2 regions of the Sinomonas terrae genome follow, and region 1 is predicted to be linked to the other one. Evidence: riboswitches for the same ligand, from Rfam matches in the RefSeq annotation. Region 1 holds a riboswitch; the other holds the start of a gene.
The links. A riboswitch is a leader RNA that binds a small molecule or an ion and turns the genes downstream of it on or off. The one in region 1 is predicted to bind thiamine pyrophosphate.
Positions count from the first base shown of each region.

Region 2: linked by a shared signal. The riboswitch ahead of thiO (glycine oxidase ThiO) and the one ahead of thiC (phosphomethylpyrimidine synthase ThiC) in region 1 are both predicted to bind thiamine pyrophosphate.

Region 1 is NZ_JAKZBV010000001.1:1,734,321-1,737,722, forward strand. Features, by position in the region: gene thiC (phosphomethylpyrimidine synthase ThiC) at 71-1,834, opposite strand; TPP riboswitch at 1,857-1,964, opposite strand; gene L0M17_RS08065 (VOC family protein) at 2,092-2,985, shown strand; gene L0M17_RS08070 (hypothetical protein) at 3,098-3,402, shown strand, end outside.
Region 2 is NZ_JAKZBV010000001.1:1,294,000-1,297,401, reverse strand. Features, by position in the region: gene thiS (sulfur carrier protein ThiS) at 1-241, opposite strand, end outside; gene thiO (glycine oxidase ThiO) at 238-1,455, opposite strand; TPP riboswitch at 1,452-1,585, opposite strand; gene thiE (thiamine phosphate synthase) at 1,600-2,301, shown strand; gene L0M17_RS06030 (prephenate dehydratase) at 2,298-3,140, shown strand; gene L0M17_RS06025 (RNB domain-containing ribonuclease) at 3,243-3,402, shown strand, end outside.

The DNA.
Region 1 (3,402 bases):
TGAACCCAGCAGAGCTGACGGCGCAATGCGTTGTAGACCCCTTCGTTGTCCTGGGCCTGCCCCGGCGCCGCTAGTCCGGCGAACCGACGGAGATGGTCTCCGGGAGGTAGACCTTCCCGCCTTGGGCGAGGAACTCGGCGCTCTTCTGCTTCATCCCCTCTTCGGCGATGGCCTCCTGCGCCTCCTTGGAGCCGAACTCGTCCCGAATGTCCTGCGAGATGCGCATCGAGCAGAACTTCGGGCCGCACATCGAGCAGAAGTGGGCCGTCTTCGCAGGTTCAGCCGGCAGGGTCTCATCGTGGAATGCCTCGGCCGTGGCAGGGTCGAGCGAGAGCGAGAACTGGTCCTTCCAGCGGAATTCGAAGCGCGCCTTGGAGAGGGCATCGTCACGCTCGTTCGCGCCGGGATGCCCCTTCGCGAGGTCGGCCGCGTGGGCTGCGATCTTGTAGGTGATGACGCCGGTCTTGACATCGTCCTTGTTCGGCAGCCCCAAGTGCTCCTTGGGGGTCACATAGCACAGCATCGCCGTCCCATAGCGCGCGATCTCGGTTGCACCGATCGCCGACGTGATGTGGTCGTAGCCCGGGGCCACGTCGGTGACCAGCGGACCCAGCGTGTAGAACGGGGCTCCGTCGCACAGCTCCTGCTGGCGCTCGACGTTCTCGCGAACCAGGTGGAACGGGATGTGGCCCGGCCCCTCGACCATGACCTGGACGTCGTACTTCCACGCTCGCTTCGTGAGCTCGGCGAGCGTGTCCAGCTCGGCGAACTGCGCGGCGTCGTTCGCATCCGCTGTCGAACCGGGGCGCAGGCCGTCGCCGAGGGAGAAGGCGACGTCGTACTGGGCGAAGATCTCGCAGAGCTCGTCGAAGTGGGTGTAGAGGAAGTTCTCCTCGTGGTGGGCGAGACACCAGCCGGCCATGATCGACCCGCCGCGCGAGACGATGCCGGTGACGCGGTTGGCCGTGAGGGGAACGTAGCGCAACAGGACGCCCGCATGGATCGTCATGTAGTCGACGCCCTGCTCGCACTGCTCAATGACGGTGTCCCGGAAGACTTCCCACGTGAGGGCCGATGCGTCCCCGTTGACTTTCTCGAGCGCCTGATAGATCGGCACGGTGCCGATCGGCACGGGGGAGTTGCGGATGATCCACTCGCGGGTCGTGTGGATGTCGTCACCCGTCGAGAGGTCCATCACGGTGTCGGCGCCCCATTTGGTGGCCCACTGGAGCTTGTCGACCTCCTCGGCGATCGACGAGGTCACGGCCGAATTGCCGATGTTCGCGTTGATCTTCACAAGGAAGGCCTTGCCGATGATCATCGGCTCCGACTCCGGGTGGTTGATGTTGCTCGGGATGATGGCGCGGCCGGAGGCGACTTCGCTGCGTACCAGTTCGGCATCGCAGTTCTCGCGGAGGGCCACATAGCGCATCTCGGGCGTCGTGATTCCCTGACGTGCGTAGTGCATCTGGGTCACACGCCCCCCGCTCTTGGCTCGCCTCGGAACAGGCCGTGCGCCCTTCCACTCCGACGAGGCTGCCCCGCGCCGCAGCGCCGAGCGGCCGTCGTCGAGCAGGTTGCGTTCCCTGCCCTCGTAGGCCTCGGTGTCATCCCGTTCCTCGATCCAGGCGGCCCGGTAGGCCGGAAGCCCGACGACGGGATCGCTCCCTGGGCCGGCGGTTCGGTACACGCGCAACGGCGGGTTGGGGGAGCCGTTGGGGGAGTCGTCCAGCGCGATCTCGGTAACTGGCACGCGGAGCCCGTGCTCGCTCTCCTCGACGAACGCGAGGGAATGGGCTGGGTGCTGCTCCGTTGTAGCAGAGGTGGTGCTGATTGCAGAGGTGCTGACAGTTTTTTCCAAAGGAGCTCTCACTTCCTACGCCGGCATGACCCGGACAGGTTCGACGGTCGCAGGCCGCGTCAGCCTGATCTCAGCCCCTGCGAGGGCACCCGTGTGGACAGTCACGCACGCTAGCAGATCGGCGAGGAAGAGGCACGGACGGCTTCGTCATCCGCGCGGGAATAGCCGTTCTTGATTGAAGGTTCAACTAAAAGTACCCTTGAACCAGTAGCCAACCTGAGGAGTCAACAATGAGCCTGCCGTCCAGCCTCTCCACGCCGAGCCAGGATCTCCTTCCAGCCGATCTCAGCATGGGCACCGTCATGCTCAAGGTCGGGGACATGAGCCTCATGCTCGACTACTACCAGCGCGCCCTCGGGCTCGTGCCCCTCACGGAATCCCTCGGAGGCGTGTACCTCGGCCGCAAAGGCGTCCCGATCATCCACCTGAGCCCCGCGGCGGGGCTCCAGATCCCCGGACGAGGCGAAGCCGGACTGTTCCATACGGCGATCCTCTTCGACAATCGTTCGGATCTGGCGGCTACGGTCGCGACCGCCGCGCAGTATGACCCGCGTCTCTTCGCGGGCAGCGCCGACCATCTGGTCTCCGAAGCTTTCTACTTCACCGATCCCGAGGGCAACGGCGTCGAGCTCTATTTCGACAAGCCGCGCGGAACGTGGGAGTGGCACGGCGACCAGGTCGTCATGGACAGCCTCCCACTTCCGCCCCAAGGCTTCCTTCAGTCCAACCTGACAGAGCAGGCCGTGGCCGGGCAGAGCGAGGCTGCAGCCGGAGTCGGTCACGTCCATCTCCAGGTTGGGGACGTGGCGACGGCCCACCGGTTCTACGTGCAGACCCTGGGCTTCGAGCAGACGGCGGGATGGCATGGCCAGGCGCTCTTCGTCTCGGCAGGCAAGTACCACCACCACATGGCCATGAACGTCTGGAACAGCCGCGGCGCGGGTCCGCGCAAAGACACACTGGGGCTCGGGGAAGTCCTCATCCAGGTTCCCGACAGCGACGACCTCCTCGCTGCGGCGGACCGTCTCAAGACGGCGAAAGTGGCGACGCAGCACACCGGGCTGGAGCTTCGCTTCGAGGATCCGTGGCGCAATCGCATCCGCATGGCATCCGTGGCAGCGTGACCCCTCCTGCGTTACGCTCAACGTGTCCGCGGTCTCCGCGGGCACGTTGCCCGTCCCACAGCCCGTTCCGCCGGGGGTCCGGCCCAGCGGCTGTCCGATCGAGGGGGATACTGTGTCAGCTCCCAACCCGTTCGCCGAAGTCTTCGTATCGACCCACACCGACGCCGTTCGCCGCGCCGCCGACCTTGACTCCGGATCCGCCGCCGACGTTGATGGCGAGGGAGTCCGCATCCCCGGCGTCTCCGACTATGAGATCGAACAACTCGGCACCCTCGTCGGTGCCGCCGTGCATGCCGCCGGTGCCGACTACGAGCTCACCATGGTCGATGTCGCGAGCGATACCCTCCTCGCTGTCCCGGCCGCGATGGTCCGCGCGCTCGCTGACCTGCTCGCCTACGAATCGGACGAAGGCGAGGG
Region 2 (3,402 bases), 440 kb from region 1:
TGGCTGTGACGAGCTCGACGGCGTCTCCCGCCGCGAGCGGGGTGGCGGCCCAGCGAGCGCGGGGCACGACCTCCGAATTGAGGGCGACGGCGACCCCCAGCCGAGCGCCGTCGGACGGGCGACCGTCGGGGCCGAGCGAGCGGCCGGTGGTCGCTGCGACGAGGTCGAGGATGCTCGATCCCTCGGTCAGATCACGACGCTCGCCGTTGACGGTGAGCGCAAGCGTAGGTGAAGCGTTCATGCGGTCCTTCCTGAGGCTGCAGAATCCCGTTGGGCCTGGTCCATGAACCTGTCGGGGCGGAACGCGTTCCAGCGTTCCTCGGTCGCGCCGTCGAGGATCTCCCGGCAGACCCGCGCGGCAGCTGGGGTCAGCAGTACTCCGTGGCGGAAGAAGCCAGTGGCGACGATGAGGCCGGGGATGTCCCCGCCGTCGTCCATCGCTGTGCCCTCGGAGGGCGACCGGACCCATCGCGCCGCGACGCGGCCCAGCAGCGGCGCATTGTCCGGCGTGCCAGGCCTCGCGCGGGCCGTCATCTCGTAGAGCTCGAGCTCCGCGACCGCCGGCACAAGCGACTGCGCATCCCGGAGGAGTTCGTACACCCCACCCGCGGAGACGCCCTCGGAGCCGTCCTCGCGTTGCGTTGCACCGATCACGACCGTCCCGTCCTCGCGGGGGACGAGATAGACGGGTTTGCCCCGCACGAGTCCTCGCACCGTGGCGGTCAGGAGGGGGCGGAGGTGCGGGGGGACGCGGAGTCGGAGGATGTCGCCGTGGACCGGCCGCAGCGGAAGCGGGACCGGCACGCCGTCGAGGGACCGGGCTTCGAGGCCGTTCGCCACGACTGTCTCCGCGGCACGCAGCTCCCGGCCGGTGGCCAAGCGCACGCCCACGACCCGACCGCCCTCCCAGAGGAGGCCCCGTGCCCGCTCGCGAACGACCCTTTCCTCGCCGAGGCGGGAAAGGAGGGCGGACAGGAGCCGGCGCGGATCCACTTGATGGTCGGCGGCGATTTCGAAGGCACCGGAGATCCCGGGGGCCAGGAGCGGTTCGAGCTGGCGCGCCTCACGCACGGAAAGCGAACGGACGTCGAGGCCGTAGTGCTCCTGTACTCTGCGGAGGTCAGCGAGCGCCTGCCGGTCCGCAGCGTCCGCCGCGATGCACAGCGTGGGGGTACGGAGATATCCAGCTTCGACGGCGAGGGGGCTTGCGAACTCCGGCCAGTACTCGGCGGACGCAATCATGAGGCCGAGGAGCTCTTCCTCCTGGTAGTGGTACTCGCTCACGGCGGCGAGCATTCCCGCTGCAGCGAAGCTTGCCCCCGAGCCTGGGGCTGGATCGACGACGACGACGTGCCGCCCCGAGCGCGCCGCCTCCCAGGCGATCCCGAGGCCCACGACTCCCCCGCCGATGACGGCGACGTCGGCCAGCTGGGCGTCGCCCCGGTACTCCTCCACGAAATCCTCGTCCTTCCCTACGCCGGTACAAGCCGGATCAGGTTCTTACGGTCGGCACAAGCCCTCTCAGCCCGGCTGGCGCTGCCTGCCCTCGGCAGGTCGTCACACGCGGGCTCCCGCAGTCGTGAGGTCTAGTCTAGTTCCATGCTTCTGACCGACGCCCAGCTTTACGTGTGCACCGACGCCAGGAAGGACCGTGGGGACTTCGCGTCCTTCATCGATGCGGCGTTCTCGGGCGGCGTCGACATCATCCAGCTTCGGGACAAGCAGATCGAGGCAGCCGAGGAGCTCGAGCTGCTCGAGATCCTCCGGGCCGCTGCCGAGCGTCATGGCAAGCTGTGGGCCGTCAATGACCGTGCGGACATCGCTCTCCTTTCGGGCGCCCCGGTGTTCCATGTGGGCCAGCGCGACCTTCCCCTCGCCGCGGCGCGTCGCGTCGTCGGGGACGGCGTCGCCGTCGGGCTTTCGACACATGCACCCGAGCAGGTTGATGCGGCGCTTGCCGCCACAGGGCGCGGTGGTACGGCCGACGACGGCGCCCTGGCCTACTTCTGCACGGGACCCCTGTGGGCCACCCCCACCAAGCCAGGCCGCAAGCCCGTCGGACTCGCGCTCGTCGAGTACGTGGCGCAGCGGACCGCGGAGGCGCTGGCCGCGGGGCGGCCGACGCTGCCGTGGTTCGCGATCGGCGGGATCGACCACGGCAACGTCCGCGAGGTGGTCGATGCTGGGGCGAGCCGCGTCGTCGTCGTCCGCGCCATCACCGATGCCCACGATCCCGCGGACGCCGCCGCCCGCCTCAAGGCCCAGCTGCCGGCCCTCGAAACCAGCGCGGCAACAGCGTGACCGTCGTCGCCTACCAGGGAGAGCCCGGCGCGAACTCGCACATGGCGGCGCTGGAAGCCTTCCCGGACGCTGACGCCCTTCCGTGCGCGACGTTCGAGGATGCCTTCGCGGCGGTCGACGGCGGCGAGGCGCAGTTCGCGATGATCCCGATCGACAACACCGTCGCCGGGCGCGTCGCGGACATCCATCTGCTGCTTCCCACGACGGCGTTGCAGATCGTCGGCGAGCACTTCCTCCGCATCCGGTTCAGCCTCATGGGCGTCGCCGGCGCGACGATCGAAGGGGCGCGGGAGGTGCACAGCCACGTCCACGCCCTGGCACAGTGCCGCGGGTTCATCCGGTCGCACGGCCTGGCTCCCGTCGTCGCGGGGGACACCGCCGGTTCGGCCCGCGAAGTGGCCGAATGGGGCGACCCGACCAAACTCTCGATCGCTCCTCCCCTCGCGGCCCAGCGTTACGGCCTCGAGGTCCTCGCGTCCGACATTGAAGACCACAAGCACAACACGACCCGCTTCGTGGTCCTCGCTCCCCCGCGCGAGTTTCCGCAGGCCGGCGACGGGCCCTTTGTCACGAGCTTCGTCTTCCGGGTCAAGAACATCCCGGCTGCGCTGTACAAGGCACTGGGCGGGTTCGCGACGAACGGCGTCAACATGACGCGGCTCGAGAGCTACATGGTGAACGGGAAGTTCGCCGCCACGATGTTCATGGTGGACGTCGAGGGCCACCCTGACGAGCCCCCGCTCGCGCGTGCCCTCGAAGAACTCGCGTTCTTCTCGACCGAACTCCGCCTTCTCGGGGTCTTCCCCGCGCATCCGCGGCGGTTCGGCCAGACGGCCTGACCCAGAGCGTTCTGTCCGCTCGCGGTGTGGGGGTCTAGGCTGGCGCTCGTGGGCTATCAAAACATCAGCCCGAAGGCGCGGCGAGCCACAACGCCCGGCGGCGTGCCAGGGGCTGCGGCACTCGAGGCTGCCTTTGCCGCGCTGCGGGAGGAGTTCCAGCTCGCGTCGAACTATCCGGCAGCTGCCTTAGCGGACGCGGAGGCCGCGATAGCGTCGCTCGAGCTCCCCTCTCCCGATCAGACCCACGTCGAGTTCGTCACGA